Regions from separate parts of the Mesorhizobium sp. M4B.F.Ca.ET.143.01.1.1 genome, predicted to be linked through region 4. Evidence: predicted binding sites of a transcription regulator. Region 4 holds the regulator's gene; each other region holds the start of a gene.
What was found. Region 4 encodes LexA, which represses DNA repair genes until DNA is damaged. Its sites were predicted from a motif close to TGTTCNNNNTGTGTTCNG; they were not measured.
Positions count from the first base shown of each region.

Region 1: a site for LexA is predicted at 2,669-2,686, ahead of EN786_RS06370 (sel1 repeat family protein). Genes of this name have one in related genera too.
Region 2: a site for LexA is predicted at 2,649-2,666, ahead of EN786_RS25585 (DNA recombination protein RmuC). Genes of this name have one in related genera too.
Region 3: a site for LexA is predicted at 2,777-2,794, ahead of EN786_RS27015 (PA0069 family radical SAM protein). Genes of this name have one in related genera too.

Region 1 is NZ_SRSR01000002.1:430,240-435,051, forward strand. Features, by position in the region: gene EN786_RS06360 (acetyl/propionyl/methylcrotonyl-CoA carboxylase subunit alpha) at 1-750, shown strand, start outside; gene EN786_RS06365 (ABC transporter substrate-binding protein) at 812-1,933, opposite strand; gene EN786_RS06370 (sel1 repeat family protein) at 2,269-2,535, opposite strand; gene EN786_RS06375 (DUF2147 domain-containing protein) at 2,970-3,311, shown strand; gene EN786_RS37635 (hypothetical protein) at 3,494-3,646, shown strand; gene EN786_RS06380 (hypothetical protein) at 3,679-3,876, shown strand; gene EN786_RS06385 (AMP nucleosidase) at 4,076-4,812, shown strand, end outside.
Region 2 is NZ_SRSR01000012.1:86,157-90,968, reverse strand. Features, by position in the region: gene truA (tRNA pseudouridine(38-40) synthase TruA) at 1-600, opposite strand, end outside; gene EN786_RS25600 (N-acetyltransferase) at 621-1,127, opposite strand; gene fmt (methionyl-tRNA formyltransferase) at 1,124-2,059, opposite strand; gene def (peptide deformylase) at 2,065-2,595, opposite strand; gene EN786_RS25585 (DNA recombination protein RmuC) at 2,699-3,940, shown strand; gene EN786_RS25580 (GFA family protein) at 3,948-4,352, opposite strand; gene EN786_RS25575 (cation diffusion facilitator family transporter) at 4,417-4,812, opposite strand, start outside.
Region 3 is NZ_SRSR01000013.1:173,041-177,852, reverse strand. Features, by position in the region: gene EN786_RS27045 (S49 family peptidase) at 1-51, shown strand, start outside; gene EN786_RS27040 (hypothetical protein) at 135-320, shown strand; gene EN786_RS27035 (4-(cytidine 5'-diphospho)-2-C-methyl-D-erythritol kinase) at 347-1,243, shown strand; gene moaB (molybdenum cofactor biosynthesis protein B) at 1,230-1,781, shown strand; partial or broken gene EN786_RS27025 (hypothetical protein) at 1,804-2,184, opposite strand; gene EN786_RS27020 (glycosyltransferase) at 2,215-2,718, opposite strand; gene EN786_RS27015 (PA0069 family radical SAM protein) at 2,869-4,023, shown strand; gene EN786_RS27010 (ribonuclease HII) at 4,172-4,812, shown strand, end outside.
Region 4 is NZ_SRSR01000018.1:43,649-48,460, forward strand. Features, by position in the region: gene EN786_RS30190 (ComEC/Rec2 family competence protein) at 1-984, shown strand, start outside; gene lexA (transcriptional repressor LexA) at 978-1,712, opposite strand; gene glp (gephyrin-like molybdotransferase Glp) at 1,829-3,034, opposite strand; gene moaC (cyclic pyranopterin monophosphate synthase MoaC) at 3,034-3,525, opposite strand; gene trpC (indole-3-glycerol phosphate synthase TrpC) at 3,528-4,340, opposite strand; gene trpD (anthranilate phosphoribosyltransferase) at 4,347-4,812, opposite strand, start outside.

The sequences.
Region 1 (4,812 bases), on a different contig from region 4:
CGGGCCGCCGCGCTTGCGGCGCTGCGCAAGGCGCTGGCTGAGACCGAAGTGGCCGGCTCGACGGTCAACACCGCCTTTCTCGCCGCGCTCGCCGCCGATGCCGATTTCGCGGCCGGCGACGTCGACACCGGGCTGATCGGCCGGCATCAGGACGAACTGGTGGCGATCGCCCCGCCGAATGGCGAGATCATTGCCGCCGCGGCGCTCGCGGCATCGGGCGCCGGCGCGCAAGAGCCGACCAGCGACCCCTGGTCGGCGCTTGCCGGCTATGCGCATTTCCACACGGTGGAGCGACGCACCCGGCTGCGCTACGGCGAAGAAGCCATACTGGCGCGCATCTCGATGCGGCCGGACGGCCGCTTCCAGGTGGCGCTGGAGGCGCCGTACGAAGAGGTCAATTCCCACGACCTGAGGACCACGCCTCGCCTCGCCCGCTGGCCAGGCCACGTCACCGTGTTCGAAGGCGCGGCCGGCTACAATTTCGCGGTTCCCGACCCGCTGGCGAAGGCCGACGAAGCCGCCGCCGCATCCGGGAGCCTGCGCGCGCCGATGCCCGGCCTGGTCAAGCTGGTGCGCGCGGGGCCGGGCGATGCTGTCGTCAAGGGCCAGCCGCTGCTGATCCTCGAGGCGATGAAGATGGAACATACGATCGCCGCCCCGCATGACGGGGTGATCGCCGAGATCGTGGCAGAAGGCGCGCAGGTCAGCGACGGCACCGTGCTGGTGCGCTTCGAGGAACCGCAGACCTGACTGTCCAAAATGAAAATGGCCGGAGCAGATCCGGCCATTTCCGACTGTCAGGCAGCGACGATCAAGGCTGGATCGGCGCGTATTTGCCGTCGTGCCACTGGTTGATGTCGTAGCTGGCGTTCTTCAGGTCGCCCTTCTCGTCGAAGACGACGTCGCCGACCACGGTGCTGATCGGCTGGCCGTTCTTCAGCGCTTCGGCGACCTTGGCCGGATCGTCGCTGCCGGCGCGCTTGATGCCCTCGGCGAAGGCCTGGACCACGGCGTAGGAGAACAGCGTGAAGCCTTCCGGCACGAAGCCGCCCGCCTTGATCTTGGCGATGGCGTCCTTGGCTTCGGGCTTGGCCTGCGGATCCGAGGGGAAGACGAACATCGTGCCTTCGCCGGCCGGCCCTGCGACCTGCCAGAATTCCGGAGTGGCGATCGAGTCCGGCATGATCAGCTGGAACTTGACGTTCTGCTCGGCCGCCTGGCGCAGGATGAGGCCGCCCTCGGGGTGGTAGCCGCCGAAATAGACGACGTCGGCCTTGAGCTCCTTCAACTTGGTGACGAGGGCCGAATAGTCCTTCTCGCCGGCATTGATGCCTTCGTAATCCACTTCCTTGAGGCCGCCGGCATTCATCGTCGCCTTGACGGCATCGGCCACGCCCTGGCCGTAGGCGCTCTTGTCATGCAGGATGACGACATTCTTGCCGGCATATTTCTTGGCGATCCACGGACCGATGAAGGCGCCCTGCGCATCGTCGCGCGTATAGAGGCGCATGATCGTCGGCCAGCCGGCCTTGGCCGCGGCATCGGTCAGCTCCGGATTGGAGGAGGCCGGGCTCATCATCAGCGTGCCGGCCTCGGCATAGACGGCGGATGCCGGAATGCTGGAGCCCGAGCAGGCATGGCCATCGACGAATTTGGTGCCGTCGGCGACGATGCGGTTGGCGACGGAAACCGCCTGCTTCGGATCGCACTGGTCGTCCTGGACGTCGAGCTTGATCTGGTTGCCGTTGACACCGCCAGCGGCGTTGATGGCGTCGGCGGCGGCCTGCGCGCCCTGCTTGAACTGGTCGCCGATGGTGGCGAGCTGTCCGGTCATCGGACCGACCACCGAAATGGTGATGTCATCGGCAAATGCCAGCGGCGCGCTCATCATCAGGCCCAATGCGGCTGCGCTCAAAATACCTAATTTTTTCATGGTGATATAACACTCCACTCGCGCGCGGCCGCTCCGGCCGCGCTTCTTTTAGAGAGGCCGGACCATTTCATCCTTCGCCTGGCATGTCTTGGCGCATCGCCGGCACTCGATTGGGCCTGTATTGTATCGCGGACCGCTTGAAAGCCAAAAGCCGCGCCGGCCTTGTTCCGGCCGGTCGCGGCTTTTTGCCAAACGAGCTTTCCCGAACGCCCCCGCGCCCGAAACCCCACTCGCTTCCCTGTCTTTCTTTTCGTCCGGCCGTATTGTGCGGCCTTGTCCCTGTGCCGGCCGTCTTGCGCGGCCTTGGCCCGAAGCGTTTCCGCCCTTGTTGTCTGTCAGTGCATCGTCATCCATTCGCGCGCTTCGCGCAGCGCCCTGGCGATCTCGGCCTTGGACATCGCCGCCGACAGTTCCGAGCGCAATTCGGCGGCGCGCACCGAACCCTTGATGGCGGCGATGTTGAACCATTTGTGGGCGGCGACGACGTCGGTCTCGCAATCGCGGCCGGTCGCATACATCATGCCCAGTTCGAAAAGAATGTCGGCCTGGGCAGTTGCCCCTATGGCGCCGAAGCCGGCTTCAAGCATTTCAAAACGTGCCATTTCAATCCCCTGTCTGGCTCCCGAGAGCTGCCTCCTTCTGTCCCTTGGTATCCCTCGGGGGGCTGCTCTTTCGATGCTTTCGAGGATGAAGCCGAGCCTTGAATCCGTCGTTAAATGGCGTGCTTAATTTGAAGAAAACAAAGCTAAAACAAGAGGTAAACACTGAAATTCGTTAAGCATACAAAGCCCGCAGTTCAGCCTGTTTGCGGCAAATTTGACGAAAACTTCGAACGGTCCGGTCAACACTCCGCTAACCACGGGAACCAATGGCAATGAAGCTGTCCGTTCATTTCGCGTTGAAAGGTGGCGGCAAAATCCTGCAACCTTCCCCGGCGGCACCGCTTTTGTTTTGCCGGAAGCTGAACTAGCTTACGTTTGCGTAAGGGTTAGGAAGGCGGGACGGCGCCCCACCGGAACCTATAGGGAGGACAGACATGTTTCGAAAAGTGAGCCTGGCCGTGGCGGCCACCTTGATCATGGCCGGCGCGGCCTTTGCCGATCCGATCGAGGGCAACTGGAAAACGCAGTCCGGCGAGACGGCGGCGATCGGCGGCGGCGGCGCGTTTGCCATCACGCTGAAGACCGGCAAGTTCGCCGGCAAGACGATCGGCTCGCTCAAGGCGGCCGGCGACAACAAATATGCCGGCAGCATAACCGATCCGGAAACAGACAAGACCTATGCCGGCAAGGCGACGCTTTCGGGCACGTCGCTCAAGATGAGCGGCTGCGTGTTCGGCGGCCTGATCTGCAAGAGCCAGACCTGGCACAAGCTCTGATCTGCGCCTCGCCGCAATCACCTGACGACGGGGCCCTCGTGGCCCCGTTTTCATTTTCTACCCGGCCGATGCGCCGCCTCAAAACCCGTCAACGAACTTGAACCGCAGATGAATGCCGGCATCAGAGCCGGTTCAGCGGCGCTCGGGCATTCTCCTTGGCATTGAAGGAGAGGACCAACGCAATGCTCGCCCGCCGCTTCACCATCGTCTGCCTGCTGATGAGCCTGTTTGGCATGCTTTTCGCCGTCCTGGTGGCCGAGACAGGCCGCCCGGCCCGGGCCTGGGACGCTGCCAATTCCTGCCGGCCGAACTGCATGAACCATTTCAACCGCTGAACCGACAAACCCTCAAAAGAGAAGCTACGATCATGGACCGCATCATCACCACCAGCGCCCTGAAGGCCCTTCGGCTCCTGCCGCGGGCGGCGCTCATCCTGGTGCTGCTCGCCGCCCCGGTGCTGGCGGTGCCGATGATGCGCGCCGATACAAGCGCGACGATCGAAGCGCCGTCGCCGAAGAAGTCCGGTGTCGGCTTTGTCCTGCTGGTCGCCCTGCAGCGCGGGTGAGGTGCGTCGATATTCAGGGGATGCCGGCCTGCAACTCGGCGCGGCCTGACCTGAATCTCAACACACCTTGAACCTTGGACGAACAAAATCGGCGCTCACGCTGTGTTCCGGCTTGGCTCCCCCTCCCAACCGCTCTTCCAAGTCTCTATATTGAGCCATGGAAAAGCGAATCTACCCCCAAGCCATCGAATCTGTCGTCATGCCTGAGCCTTTCGGCAGGCAGAGTTTCAACGACGCCAGAAAAGCGGTCGCCGCGCTTCAGGTGCTCTACGACCGCAACACCAAGTTCCTGCGCGATTCCTTCGCGGCACTGGCCGCCGGCGGCGACAACAACAAGCGCTACCGGGCCTTCTATCCCGAGATCGGCGTCACCACGACGTCGTTCAGCCAGGTCGACTCGCGCCAGGCCTACGGCCACATGCCGACGCCCGGCCATTTCTCGACCACGGTCACCCAGCCGATGCTGTTCGAAAACTATCTCGTCGAGCAGCTTCGGCTGATCATGCGCAATCACGGCGTCCAGGTGACGGTGTCGGAATCGACCACGCCCATCCCGCTGCATTTCGCCTTCCTGGAGGGCACCTATGTCGACGGCACAGCCGCCGAGCGCATCAAGCGGCCGATCCGCGACCTGTTCGACGTGCCCGATCTCGACGGCACCGATGACCAGATCGCCAACGGCACGTTCGAAGTTGCCTTCGGCGAGCCGCGGCCGCTGGCGCCGTTCACGGCGCAGCGCATCGACTATTCGCTGCACCGCATGACGCACTACACGGCGACCAGCCCGCAGCATTTCCAGAATTTCGTGCTGTTCACCAACTACCAGTTCTACATCGACGAATTCGTCGCCCGCGCCCGCGAGCTGATGGAGAGCGGCGGCGGCGGATACGCCGAATTCATCGAGCCTGGCAATGTCATCACCCATGCCGGATCGAG
Region 2 (4,812 bases), on a different contig from region 4:
GCGCACCTGATTGTGCAGGAAGGAGCGCGCCGAGCTCCGCACCTCGATCATGTCGCCCGAACGGCTGACGTCGAGCCGATCGAGCGTGCGAACCGGGCTTTCGGCCTGGCACTGGGTCGAGCGGAAAGTCGTGAAATCATGGCGGCCGAGCAGCACTTTGGCCGCCTCGTGCATGGCCTCGGCGTCGAGCCGCTTCGGCACCCACCAGACCTTGCCCTTCTCCAGCGCCGCCGGCGCGCGCCGGTTGAGGATGCGGTAGAGGTAGTGGCGGCCGGTGGCGGAGAAGCGGGCATCGAAGCCGTCGGCGACGACCGCGGCCTTGAGAATGGCGATGCGGGCACCAGCGGCCTGCAGATGCGCGTTGACGGCGTCGCGCACCTTGTCGCCCGGCCAGGCTTTGACCAGGTCGACATGCGCCACCTGGGCGGTGGCGTGCACGCCTGCATCGGTGCGGCCTGCGGCGCGGAGCCTTACCGCCTCGCCGCAGAACTTTTCGATCGCCTGCTCGATCGCCTGCTGCACCGAAGGCTGATCCGCCTGGTGCTGCCAGCCGGCAAAAAGGCTGCCGTCATATTCGATGTCGAGGCGAAAACGCGGCATAGAGGGCCGTAGCTTGCCGCCTAGGCGGCAAGCGCGGTGAAGGCCGAAGCGTAGACCAGCTTGCCGGCCTCGGGAGCATCGCCCCAGGCCAGCGCCTGCAGCGCCTCGCCCTGGTACTCGCTCTCGAATTTCTCGGCGCGGGCATGGGTGTAGCCGAAGCGACCGTAATAAGACGGATCGCCGAGCACCACGGCAAGCGTCTCTCCGGCTTCCTTGAGGCGGACATGCGCCTCGCGGATCAGGGCGCCGCCGATGCCGGTGCCGTGGAAGGACGGCTCGACCGCCAGCGGCGCCAGCGCCACGGCCGCGAACTGCTTGGCGCCCTTCTGGACGAAAAGCCGGGAGAACAGGATATGGCCGACCACCTGGCCGTCCTCTTCCGCCACCAGTTCGACGACGGCATCGCCGCCGGTGACCAGCGCGTCGACCAGTCCGGCCTCCGCCTGCTGGCCGAAGGCATGCTCTTCGACGAGGCGGATCGCCTCGCGATCCCGCGGCGTCGCCGCGCGTATCGACATCATGCTCATGAGAGTTTCGTTCCTTTTTCGATCTTGGCCCCGCGCAAGAACTCCTGCGCGGCGGCGGGCTTTCCGCCCGCCCGTTGAACTTCGACCAGCCGGACCGCGCCTGACCCGCAGGCGACCGTCAGCCGGTCATCGAGAATTCCTCCCGACTCGCCGACGCCATCCGAGAGCGTCGAGCGAAGCAGTTTCAGCCGCTCCATGCGGCCGCCAATGTCGACCTCGCACCACGCGCCCGGAAAGGGCGAGAGGCCGCGAATGTGATTGTGGACTTCGCCGGCAGGCCGCGTCCAGTCTACGCGTGTCTCCGATTTATCGATCTTTCGGGCGTAGGTCACCCCCACAGTCGCCTGTTGGGCAAATGTCAGACAATTTATCCCCAACTGCGCGAGCGCTTCCACCATCAGCGAAGCGCCTTGAGCCATCAGACGGTCATGCAGTTCGCCGGCGGTCATATCGGGTTCGATGGCGCATTTTTCAACCAATGCCACCGGACCGGTGTCCAAACCTTCCTCCATGCGCATCACCATCATGCCGGTTTCGGCATCGCCGGCCATGATGGCGCGCTGGATGGGAGCGGCACCGCGCCAGCGCGGCAGAAGCGAGGCATGGCCGTTCAGGCAACCGAGCCTGGCCGCCTCGAGAACGGCCTTTGGCAGCAAAAGCCCATAGGCGACGACCACGGCGACATCGGCACGCAGCGCGGCGAATGCCTGCTGCTCGGCCTCGCCCTTGAGCGATGTCGGGGTGCGGACCTCGACGCCCAGCCGCTCCGCCTCGCGCTGCACGGGCGACGGCGTCAGCTCCAGCCCGCGCCGGCCGGCGGCACGCGGCGGCTGCGTGTAGACGGCGACGATTTCATGGCCGGCTTCGGCAATCGCGCGCAGCGTCGGCACGGAAAACTCCGGCGTGCCCATGAAGATGACGCGAAGGGGCATGACCCCTAGCCCACCAGCTTGCCCGGCGCCTTGTCCTTGGCGAGCTTCTTGAACTTCTTCACCACCATGTCGCGCTTCAGCTTGGAGATGTGGTCGATGAACAGCACGCCGTTGAGATGGTCGATCTCGTGCTGCAGGCAGGTCGCCATCAGCCCTTCGGCCTGCATCTCCTGCAGCTTGCCATCGCGGTCGAGATACTTGACCCGCACCGCGGCGGGACGCTCGACCTCTGCGTAATAGTCCGGGATCGACAGGCAGCCTTCCTCATAGACCGAGCGCTGGTCGGAGCTTTCGAGGATTTCCGGATTGATGAAGACATGCGGCGCCGGCGTCTCGTCCTCCTTGGCAAGGTCGATGACCAGCATGCGCAGCGGCTCGCCGATCTGGATCGCCGCCAGGCCGATGCCGGGGGCGTCATACATGGTGTCCAGCATGTCGCCGGCCAGTTTGCGCAAGGGCGCATCGACGCGCTCGACCGGTTTGGACAGCTGGCGCAGGACGGGATCGGGAAGGATGATGAGCGGCTTGATCGACATGGCGTCTCACCTAAGACGTCGTGCGAAAAGCGTCAACCGGGGCGCTTTCGACCTGTTCACGTTTTGATCTGTGCCGGAGAGCCGAATCATCTATGCTGCCCGCATGAACGACCTGAGCTCCATCCTTTCCGACCCCGTGGCCCGGCTGGGCGCCAGCACGATCACGCTCGGCCATATGCTGGCCTTCGGCGCCGTCCTTTTTCTCGGCCTCTTCCTTGCGCTGGTCATCGCGCTGTGGCGCTCGGCCAGGGCGCGGACGATCGCCGCCGCGGAAGCCGCCGACCATGCCCGCGACGCCGAGGCGCGGATGGCCGGCATCTTGCAGGCGCAGGCCGAGATGCAGGGCCGCATGGGCGCAATTGCCGAAGTGTTCGGGGCGCGGCAGGCCGAGCTCACCCAGTCGATCGGCCAGCGTCTCGACGCCATGACCGGCCGCATCGGCCAGACCATGACCGAGCAAACCAAATCGACGCATGAGAGCCTGGCCAAACTGCAGGAACGACTGGCGGTGATCGACACGGCGCAAGGCAACATCCAGTCTCTGGCCGGCCAGGTCGTGCAGTTGCAGGCGATCCTCTCCAACAAGCAGACGCGCGGCGCCTTCGGCCAGTCGCGCATGGAGGCGATCGTCGCCGACGGCCTGCCGCATGGCGCCTACGAATTCCAGGCGACCCTGTCGAACGGCAGCCGGCCCGACTGCCTGGTACGGATGCCGAACGGCGCGCCCTCGCTCGCCGTCGATGCCAAATTTCCGCTCGAAGCCTGGAACGCGATCCGCGCCGCCGAAGGCGCGGAGATGCAGAAGGCCGCGGCGCAGGCCTTCCGGCGCGATATCGAGGTGCATATCCGCGATATCGCCGACAAATACCTGCTCCAGGGCGAGACGCAGGACACCGCCTTCATGTTCGTTCCGTCGGAATCGGTGTTCGCAGAGATCCACGAGAATTTCGAGGCGGTGGTGCAGAAGGCGCACCGGGCCCGCGTCGTCATCGTCTCGCCGTCGCTGTTGATGCTGTCGATCCAGGTCATCCAGGCGATCCTGAAGGACGCCCGCATGCGCGAGCAGGCGCATCTGATCCAGGGCGAGGTGATCCGGCTGATGGAGGATGTCGGGCGTGTCGACGAGCGGGTACGCCGGCTGCAGACGCATTTTACCCAGTCGGCGAAAGACATCGACGACATCCTGGTCTCGACGTCGAAAGTGACCAAGCGTGGCCAGAAGATCGAGGCGCTGGAGTTCGGCGAAGGCGAAGCCGAGGCGCCGCGCAAGGCTGAAGCTGGGACGCGGGTGGCCGATTCCAAGACCGGCCAGCTCAGGCTGCGGGTTGTCGAGGACGGCGACTGAACCGGCTCTACTGTTCCTCGATGGTCGTCATATCGTGGAATTCCGGCAACCATTGCAATGCGGAGCGGTGCCAAACCTGCTTTCTCGGAACCAGTTCCTCGCGCTGACGCGACGTACCGGCCCTGATGCCATAAATCTTCGGCCCATCGCCGACCGAGGTCGCGTAGAGATGGGAGCCGCAGTCGCCGCAAAAGCCCTGCGCGCGCTTGGCGCCAGAGGATCCGGTCTTGATGTAGACCTTCGGCGACCCGCTGGTGATCCGGTAGTTGCTTTCCGGGGCTGGAACCGTCACGCGGAAGGCTGTGCCGGTCAATTGCTGGCAGTCCGTGCAGTGGCAGATCGAGGTCTTTTCCGGGTCGACCTCGGCCTCATAGGTGATGGCGCCGCAATGGCACCCGCCGTCAATCCTCATCGGTATCTCCTCCAGAATTCGCGACGATCTTAGCGGGACAAGGCCGCGAGGCAACAGCGCAGCGCTAGTCCAAAGCCGGATCGGAGGCAGCGTCGATCAGCTTGCGGCGGCGCTCCCAGGTGCCGGTGGTTTGTGGCTTGACGAACAGCCGGGTGATCTCCGGCATCTCGGTTTTCAGCCGCGCTTCCAGCCGCTCTACGCAGGCCTCGATCTCGGGCGCCGTCAGATGGTCTTCGAACTCGACGCTCAGACCGGCGACGATCTCTTGCGGTCCCATGTGGACGGTGAGAACGCCGTTCGCCCGCTGCACCGCCGGATCCCGCTGCACGATGGCAAGCACCTTCTTCTGCACCTCCGGCGATGCCGGCTCGCCGATGAGCAGGCCCTTGCTTTCGCGCGCCAGGAAGATCGCGGTCGAACCGAGGATCAGCGCGATGCCGATCGAGGCGGCGCCGTCGAG
Region 3 (4,812 bases), on a different contig from region 4:
GTCGTCGATGCGGCGGAAGAGCGCGCGCTGTGGGCGCGCTTCGGGCTTTGAAAAAACGGTGAAAGCGTCTAGCATATCCGCTTGACCGACCCGACCGGCCGCATTCGCCGCCTATTCGAGGGAGGAGTTTTGGGATGCCGCAGATCATTTTCTTCGTCGTTATCGGCGCCGCCGCCTATTTCGGCTATCGCGCCTTCATCCGCGAAGCCGAGCGCGTGACGGCCAAGATCCGGCGTACCGAGAAACAGGCGGCAAACGGCACCATGGGGACGCTGGTCAAGGACCCGAAGACCGGCGAATACCGGCTGGCCAAGGACTGAACGCCATCTCGTCAGCAACCGAAGCGTTGGATGCCGGGACGCAAGCCGGCACGTGGCTTGCCCCTGCCAAGATCAACCTTGCGCTGCATGTCACCGGCAGGCGCGCCGACGGCTATCATCTGCTTGAAAGCCTCGCCGTCTTCACCCGCTTCGGCGACCGGGTCGAGATCGAGCCGGCCGAGACCGACCGGTTGTCCATCTCAGGCAAATACGCCCCTGCGGTTCCAGCGGACGACAGCAATCTGGTGGTGAAGGCGCGCGAGGCACTGCGCCGCGAAGCGGGATCGCTTGCCACGCAACCTGTTGCCATCAATCTGGAAAAGAACCTGCCGGTCGCCTCCGGCGTCGGCGGCGGCTCCAGCGATGCCGCCGCCGTGCTGCGCGGACTGGTCCAGACATGGCAGCTCGACATCGACGATGCCGAGCTGGCGCGGATCGGCCTGTCGCTTGGAGCAGATGTGCCGATGTGCCTAGCGGCAAGGCCGCTGATCGCGCGCGGCGTCGGCGACGAGATTTCCGCGGTCGAAGGCTTTCCCGCGCTCGCCCTGGTGCTGGTCAATCCGGGCATCGCGGTTTCCACGCCGGAGGTTTTCAAGGCGCTGGCCAGCCGCGACAACGAGGCGCTGCCGCCGCTGCCCGGCAAGCTCGATTTCCATACCATCCGCAACTGGCTGGAGGCGACGCGCAACGACCTCGAGCCCGCCGCCCGCGCCATCCAGCCGGCAATCGGCGAAGCGCTCAAGGCGCTGAGGAAGGCCGACGCCGGCTTTGCCCGCATGTCGGGTTCCGGCGCCACCTGCTTCGGCCTGTTCGAGACCGGCAATGTCGCCAAGCGCGCGGCGCTCGAAATAAGGCGCCGCCATCCCGACTGGTTCGTCGCCGCGACGCGAAGCATGGAGGCCGACGCCCATGGCCAAGATTGACGAGAGCCGCCCCTTCATCCCCGTGCGCATCGCGGTGCTGACGGTTTCGGATACGCGCAGCCTCGCCGACGACAAATCCGGGCAGACGCTGGCCGACCGCATCGCGGAGGCCGGCCACATCCTCGCCGCGCGCGACATCGTCACCGACGACCGGGAGAATATCCGCGACAAGGTGCTCGGCTGGTCGAAGGACGAAGGCGTCGATGTCGTCATCACCACGGGCGGCACCGGCTTCACCGGCCGCGACGTGACGCCGGAAGCGCTGGAACCGATCTTCGAAAAGCGCATGGACGGCTTTTCCGAAGTGTTCCACCGCATCTCCTACGACAAGATCGGCACCTCAACGATCCAGAGCCGGGCGACCGGCGGCGTCGTCAACGCCACCTTCGTCTTCGTACTGCCCGGCTCGCCCGGCGCCTGCAAGGACGCCTGGGACGGCATCATCAAGGCGCAGCTCGACTACCGTCACATGCCCTGCAACTTCGTCGAGATCATGCCGCGCCTGGACGAGCACCTGAAACGCGGCAAGGCCGGGTGACCGCCTGACGGGCGTCGCCGCTTCAGCGGATGACCGGCTCGCCGTGGAAGCGCCGGCGCGAGGGGCGCGAGACGCCGAAGCCGACTTCCATCATCAGCCGCGGCGTGCGCGAAGGCACCGTGCCCATGTCGAAGCCGAACGGATCCTCGACGAAGCCGAGCCCTGCTTCACCCGTGAGCGTGACCGGGCTGTCGTCGCCATAGACCTTCAGCACCTCATCCGCCGGATGCTCGACAAGCAGCGTAAGTTGGTGCTTTAGGCTGCGGCGTTTGTGGCTGCCGCGCACATAGACATGCGGGCCGGTGCCGGCATCGCAGGGCTTCAGGTAGGAGAAGAATTTCAGCATCCGCCAGTCGTCGAGATCGAAATGGTACTTGCCGAGCGAGGCAAGGTTCTTGTCGGCGCTCCTTCTCCCCCAAAAACGCGGGAAAAATCACATCGGCGGCGCGACCCAAATCTCCGCGTCGAGTCTTTTCGTTGCCAGGCCGCGCGCGATGGCTTCGGCGCTGCGGGCGCTTTTGGCGAGCGCCGTGGCCTGGCGCTTGCTGATGACCAGCCCCTCGGCCAGCGCCCGGTTGCCGGAAAAGACCCTGGCCAGGAACGGCGCGCGGCTGCCGCGCGCGCGAGAAAAACGCGCCGGCATGGTGGCCTTCGCCGTGTGGGCCACGACCTCGTCGATCCAGCCGTCCGACAGCCGCGCGCCGGGCTCCAGCAACAGCAGCCAGTCGCCCTTTGCCTGCCGGATACCGGCGGCGATGCCGCCGGCGACATAGTGGCAGCCGGCATGGTCGGCAACGCGGTGCGTCTGGTCGGTCGAGCCGGTGTCGCAGACGACGACGTCGCGCACCACGCCTTCGACCGCGCCGCCGATCAGCGAGGCGAGCGTGCGGGCAAGGCCCTCTTCGTCATTCAGGGTTTCGATGAGAACGGTGAGCATTGCCAGCCGAATAGCGGAAAGCCGCGCCATGCGCCAGTTTTTGCATCGCGGCACAAAAAGTTCTTGCTTTGTTCTCATCGAGAAAATAGGAATAGTTTCATGAACAGAGCGATTCGACAGCCTGCTGACAGTCCTTGGGAAAGGGCGAAAATGGAACAGATCGTGCGTGCCGACATTGCAGCCTTCGGAGCCGGGAGAGCCGAGATGGCGAATGCGATGATCGAGCAGAGCGGCATGCGCGTGCGGCCCGACCGCAATCGCGGCCGTTCCGCCGGCATTAATCCGTCCGGCCGCTTCGAGCCGGTCAGCCGGCATGTGTTCGACGACGGCTGGAATTCGCTGGAGGAACTGCCGCCGTTCAAGACCGAGGTGCAGGTCGAGAGGCCGCGCACCATCATCACGCGCAACGAGTCGCCCGACATCTCCTTCGATCGTTCGATCAACCCCTATCGCGGTTGCGAGCATGGCTGCGTCTACTGCTTTGCCAGGCCGACGCATTCCTTCATGGGCCTGTCGCCGGGACTCGATTTCGAATCGAAGCTGTTCGCCAAGCCTGATGCGGCGCGCATGCTCGACAAGGAACTGTCGAAGTCCGGCTACCAGCCGCGCACCATCGCCATCGGCACCAACACCGATCCCTACCAGCCGATCGAGAAGCAGTACCGGATCATGCGCGAGATCCTCGAAGTGCTGGAGGCGCGCGGCCATCCGGTCGGCATCGTCACCAAGTCGGCGCTGGTGACGCGCGACATCGACATCCTGTCGCGCATGGCCGAACGCGGACTTGCCAAGGTGGCGTTGTCGGTGACGACGCTCGACCGCATGCTGGCGAGAACCATGGAACCGCGCGCGTCGACGCCGACCAAGCGGCTGGAGGCGATCCGGCAGCTCTCCGACGCCGGCATTCCGGCCTCCGTCATGGTCGCGCCGATCATCCCCGGCCTGACCGATCCGGAGATGGAGCGCATCCTCGATTCGGCACGCGCCGCCGGCGCGCGCGAAGCGGGCTATGTCGTGCTGCGGCTGCCGCTGGAGGTGGCGCCGATCTTCAAGGACTGGCTGTTGCGCCATTATCCGGACCGCTACCGGCACGTGATGTCGCTGATCCGTTCGATGCGCGACGGCAAGGACTACGATTCGGAATGGGGCAAGCGCATGAAGGGCGCCGGACCCTATGCCTGGCAGATCGGCCGCCGTTTCGAGATCACCGCCAAGCGGCTCGGGCTCAACGCCGAGCGGCGGCAGCTCAGGACCGACCAGTTCGTCGCCGCAGCCAACGCCACCGAGCAGTTGATGCTGCTTTGAAGGTCTCGCGCCGGCCACCGCCGGCTGGCGCGAGAAGAATCCCGTCCGGCCTGTCCCCCGGCCTCGAGACGGTGCCCTCCCGGTCCGCGCCCCACCCGACCCGGAGGGACTTGCGGAGAATCGGAGCCGATGCGAACCTCGCCGCACCATGGCTCGCGCGCGTTCCGATTCTCCGCTTCTCTTCGAAATCGTCGAGAAACCCGATTTCTCCATCGAGACGAAGGCGATGGCCGACGGATTGTGGCCGGTGGCGGGAATGGACGAGGCCGGGCGCGGACCGCTCGCCGGTCCGGTCGTCGCGGCGGCGGTGGTGCTCAACCCCGCCAACATTCCCGAGGGGCTCGACGATTCCAAGCGCCTCACCCATCTGCAGCGTGAAGCGCTGTTCGCCAGGATCCTGGGCTCGGCGCTCGGCGTGTCGATGGCCTCGATCAGCGCCGAAGGCATCGATGGCAGCAACATATTGAAGGCCAGCCTCGAAGCGATGCGCCGTGCCGTCGCAGGCCTGTCGCTGCGGCCGAAGCTGGCACTGGCCGACGGCCGCGACGTGCCGCCCGGTCTCGCTTGCGAAGGACGCGCGCTGATCAAGGGCGACCAGCGCTCGCAGTCGATCGCCGCCGCCTCGATCGTCGCCAAGGTGATGCGCGACCGCATGATGTGCGGCTGCGGCGGTCACCACGAGCGCTACGGCTTCGAGGTGCATATGGGCTACGCAACGGTCCGCCACCGCACCGCGATCGAAGCGCACGGCCCGGTGGCAAGGTTGCACCGGGCGTCATTCGCGCCGTT
Region 4 (4,812 bases):
GGCCTTGCCATGACCTCAATCATCGCCGGCAGCGCTACGGCGCTTTTCGCGATCTGGCACTTCCAGCGCGTTTCGCCGCTCAGCCTGCTCGCCAACCTGGCCGTCATGCCGATCGTTTCGGTGGTCATGTTCCTGGGGGTCGCCAGCGCCCTGACGATGCCGTTCGGTCTCGACTGGCCATTCCTGTATCTGATGGGCAAGGGCCTGACGGCGATGATTGCGATCTCCGGGTGGATCTCCGAACGCTCGCCGGTCGATGCCGTCGGGCTGATCTCCATCCAGTCGGTGCTTTTCGTGACGATAGCGCTGGTCATCGCGACCATGGCCACGACCTGGCTGAGACTTGCGGCGATCCCCTTCGCTCTGGCCGGCCTGCTGACGGTTTCAAATACCCGCACGCCCGATGTGCTGATCTCGGAGGATGCGCATCTGGTGGCGATGCCGATCGGCGGCGGCGAACTCGCCGTCAACCGGGCGCGGTCGAACGAATTCACCACCGACAACTGGAAACGCGCGCTGGTGGCCGAGACCATCGTCGAGCCGGAGACCTTCGAGACAGGGGATGCACGCTTCGACATCGATCCGCTCGACCTGCCGCCGGGCTCGCCATTTTACTGCAGGGACGGGCTATGCCTTGCCCGGCATCCGTCAGGCGCAATCGTGGCGCTCGCGGAAAACCGCAAGACGGCGCGGCCGGCCTGCGCCTTCGCCGACCTGATCGTCATCGACGACGCCACGGCCTACAGTCCCTGCTGGAATTCGCTGGCGCTCGTCGTCACCAAACGTCAGCTCGCCCGCTCCGGCAGCGCCGCCGTCTTCTTCGATCCGCAATCGGCGACCGCGCAAGCAACAATCCGCTACGCGGTCGAAAAGCCCTACCGGCCATGGCACGAGCAGCGCAAATACTCTCGCGAGGCGAGGGGACTGCCGCCTTATCAGAGACCCGAAAAACCGGTGGTCAAACTGGCGCCGTCCGCTCAGTAGCGCCGGATCAGGCCGACCAGCTTGCCTTGCACCTTGACCCGGTCAGGGCCGAAGATGCGGGTCTCATAGGCAGGGTTGGCGGCTTCGAGCGCGATCGATGCGCCCTTGCGGCGGAAGCGCTTCAGCGTCGCCTCTTCCTCGTCGACCAGCGCCACAACGATCTCGCCGGGGCTCGCCGTGTCGGCGTTGCGGATGATGACCGTGTCGCCGTCGAAGATGCCGGCCTCGATCATCGAGTCGCCCTTCACCTCCAGCGCATAATGCTCGCCGCCCGAGATCATGTCCAGGGGCACCGAGATCGAATGCGTCTGGTGCTGGATGGCGTCGATCGGCACGCCGGCGGCGATGCGGCCCATTACCGGGATCGACACCGCCGACACAGCGTCGTCGTCATTGCTGGGGGTGCGCGACGGCGACGCCGGTTTGATCTGCCGGCCGAGATTGCCCTGTCCGAGGCTTCCCTGGATTACGCTCGGCGAAAACTTCTTCGCGGCATTGAGGCCAGGCGCGATCGAATCGGGCAGGCGCAGCACTTCCAGCGCACGCGCCCGGTTGGGCAGCCGGCGAATGAAGCCGCGCTCCTCCAGCGCCGTGATCAGCCGGTGGATGCCCGACTTCGAAGCCAGATCAAGCGCCTCCTTCATCTCGTCGAAAGAGGGCGGAATGCCGCTTTCCTTCAGCCGTTCATGGATGAACATCAAGAGTTCATGTTGTTTGCGCGTCAGCATGGCGGCCCCCACGGGTTCTGAAACCAGAATCAGAAAAACAAACCCAGAACAAACACTATCTGTTCCAGTTGTGTTCCGCAACCGTTTAAAGTTTAATGAATGCGTTGACGTTTTGTTCAGCGTAGCATCAGCACGCGGCAGGCATCGCCCACAGCGGCCGCAGGCGCGAAGGGCTCGCGCACGATCAGGCCGTTGGCGTCGGCCAGCATGCGCAGCATCGAGGAGTCCTGGATGCCGAAGGGCGTCGCGACCAGTGAGCCGGCTTCTTCGCGGACGACGGCGCGCACGTAATCCTGCCTCAGATCGTTTGCCTGCATCGGCGCGGCCAGCCGCGCCTCGCGCATATCCTGCCGGAACTCGCGGCCACCGAGCCGCGCCAGCAACGGCTTCAGGAACAGCTGCGAACAGACCAGGCTCGCGACCGGATTGCCGGGCAGGCCGATGCAGCGCGCGGGTCCCAGCCGGCCGAACATCAGCGGCTTGCCTGGGCGCATGGCGATCTTCCAGAAATCGAGCGTCATGCCTTCGCCGGTCAGCACGTCGTGAATGAGATCGTGGTCGCCGACCGAGGCGCCGCCAAGCGTCACGATGACATCGGCCTGCTGCTCGACGGCCTGCCTGACCAGCGCGGCGATCGCTTCCTTGCGGTCGGCGGCAATGCCGAGATCGAGCGCGCGGGCGCCGACCGATTGCGCAGCGGCGGCGACGCCATAGGCGTTGGACGAGATGATCTGGTCGGGACCGAGTTCGCTGCCGGGTGACAGCAGTTCGTCGCCGGTGGCGATGATGGCGACCAGCGGCCGCTTCACCACAGTGAGGCGCGGGTGGTTGGCGGATGCCGCCAGCGACAATGCCGCCGGATCGAGCAGCCGGCCCTTTTCCAGCAGCACATCGCCTTCTACGAAGTCGAGCCCGGCCCGGCGGATGTTGCGCCCTTCAGCGGTCGGCTCGGTCACTTCGATCGTGCCGCCGCCAAGGTCCTGCACATTCTCCTGGATGACGATGGTGTCGGCGCCTCGCGGCAGCGGCGCGCCGGTGAAGATGCGCACGGCTTGCGCCGTGCCGACGCTGCCTTCGAAGCCGCGACCGGCCGGCGCGATGCCGATCACCGAAAGCCGCGCCGGAACGGATGCCACGTCGGCGGCGCGCGTCGCATAGCCGTCCATGGCTGAGGCGTTGAAGGGCGGCTGCGTGCGCAGCGCCACCACAGGCTCGGCCAGAACCCGACCGGCGGCGTCGATCAGTGCGACGCTTTCGCTGGCCCGCGGCGCCGCTCCATCCAGAAGGCGCTCGAGCGCCTCGGCGACAGGAACCAGCGCCATCAGGCGCCCGCCCCGGCCGACTTGTAGTCGCCGGACTTGCCGCCGGTCTTTTCGACCAGCCTGATGCCGGAGATCACCATGGCGCGGTCGGCGGCCTTGGCCATGTCGTAGATGGTGAGGCAGGCGACAGAGGCCGCCGTCAACGCTTCCATCTCGACGCCGGTCTTGCCGGTGACACGGGCAAGCGCGGTGACCTTGAGACCGGGCAGCGACTTGTCCGGTTCGATATCGACGGAAACCTTGGTCAGGAGCAGCGGATGGCAGAGCGGGATCAGCTCATGCGCGCGCTTGGCCGCCATGATGCCGGCGATGCGCGCGGTGCCCAGCACATCGCCCTTCTTGGCGTCGCCGGCAAGGATCATCTCAAGCGTTTCGGCGCGCATCGAGACAAAGCCCTCGGCGATCGCGGTGCGCACCGTTTCGGCCTTGTCGCCGACGTCGACCATGTTGGCTTCGCCAGAGGCGCCAAGATGGGTGAGGGCGGCCGCCATCGTCAGACGGCCTCGGCCGGCGCCTTGCCTGTCAGAAGCAGGCGAGTCGCCGCCGCGACATCCTGTTGCCGCATCAGGCTCTCGCCGACAAGGAAGGTGCCGATGCCGCACTTCTCCAGCCTGCGGCAGTCCTGATGGGTGAAGATGCCACTCTCGCTGACCAGCAGCCGGTCGGCCGGCACCATCGCCGCCAGCCGCTCCGAAACGCCGAGGCTGGTCTCGAACGTCCTGAGGTCGCGGTTGTTGATGCCGATCAGCCGCGACGAGAGCCGGAGCGCCCGCTCCATCTCGGCCTCGTCATGCACTTCGACCAGCGCATCCATGCCAAGTTCGAGGGCCGTCGCCTCGAGCTCGCGCGCCATCGCGTCGTCGACACTCGCCATGATGATCAGGATGGCGTCGGCGCCCCAGGCGCGGGCCTCGAACACCTGATAGGCGTCGAACAGGAAATCCTTGCGCAGCGCGGGCAAGGCGACGGCGGCGCGCGCGGCGGTGAGGAATTCGGGCGCGCCCTGGAAGGACGGGGCGTCGGTCAGCACGGAGAGGCAGGCGGCGCCGCCATTCGCATAGGCCTTTGCGAGCGCCGGCGGATCGAAATCGGCGCGGATCAGCCCCTTGGACGGGCTCGCCTTCTTGATCTCGGCGATCAGCCCGAAGCCGCCGGCCTTGCGCCTGGCCTCGAGCGCGGCAAGAAAACCGCGCGGCGCCTCGGCGCCTTGAGCCCGCGCCTTGATCTCGGCCAGCGGCACGCGCTGCTTGGCCGCCGCGATCTCCTCGCGTTTGTAAGCTTCGATCTTGCGCAGAATGTCGGACAAGGGGCCCTACTCGTTCGAAATTTCAACCAGCCGACCGAGCACCTGGAGCGCGCGGCCGCTGTCGATGGCTTGTGCCGCGCTCGCCATGCCGTCGGCGAGCGTCGTCGCCTTGCCGGCCACCACCAGGCCGGCGCCCGCATTCATCAGCACGGTGTCGCGATAGGCGCCCGCAGCACCTGCCAGCATATCGCGCAGCGCCTTGGCGTTGTAGGCCGCGTCGCCGCCGCGCAACTCGTCCTTGGTGTGGCGCTGCAGGCCGACCGCTTCGGGGGTGAGCGCGAAGGTGCGGATCTCGCCGCCGGCAAGTTCCGCCACCTGCGTCTCGCCGGTGGTGGTGATCTCGTCATAGCCGTCGCCGTGAACGATCCAGGCGTGCTCGGTGCCCAGCGCCTTCAACGCCTCGGCAACCGGCATGATCCATTCCGGCAGGAACACGCCGACCATCTGCCTGCTGACGCCGGCCGGATTGGAC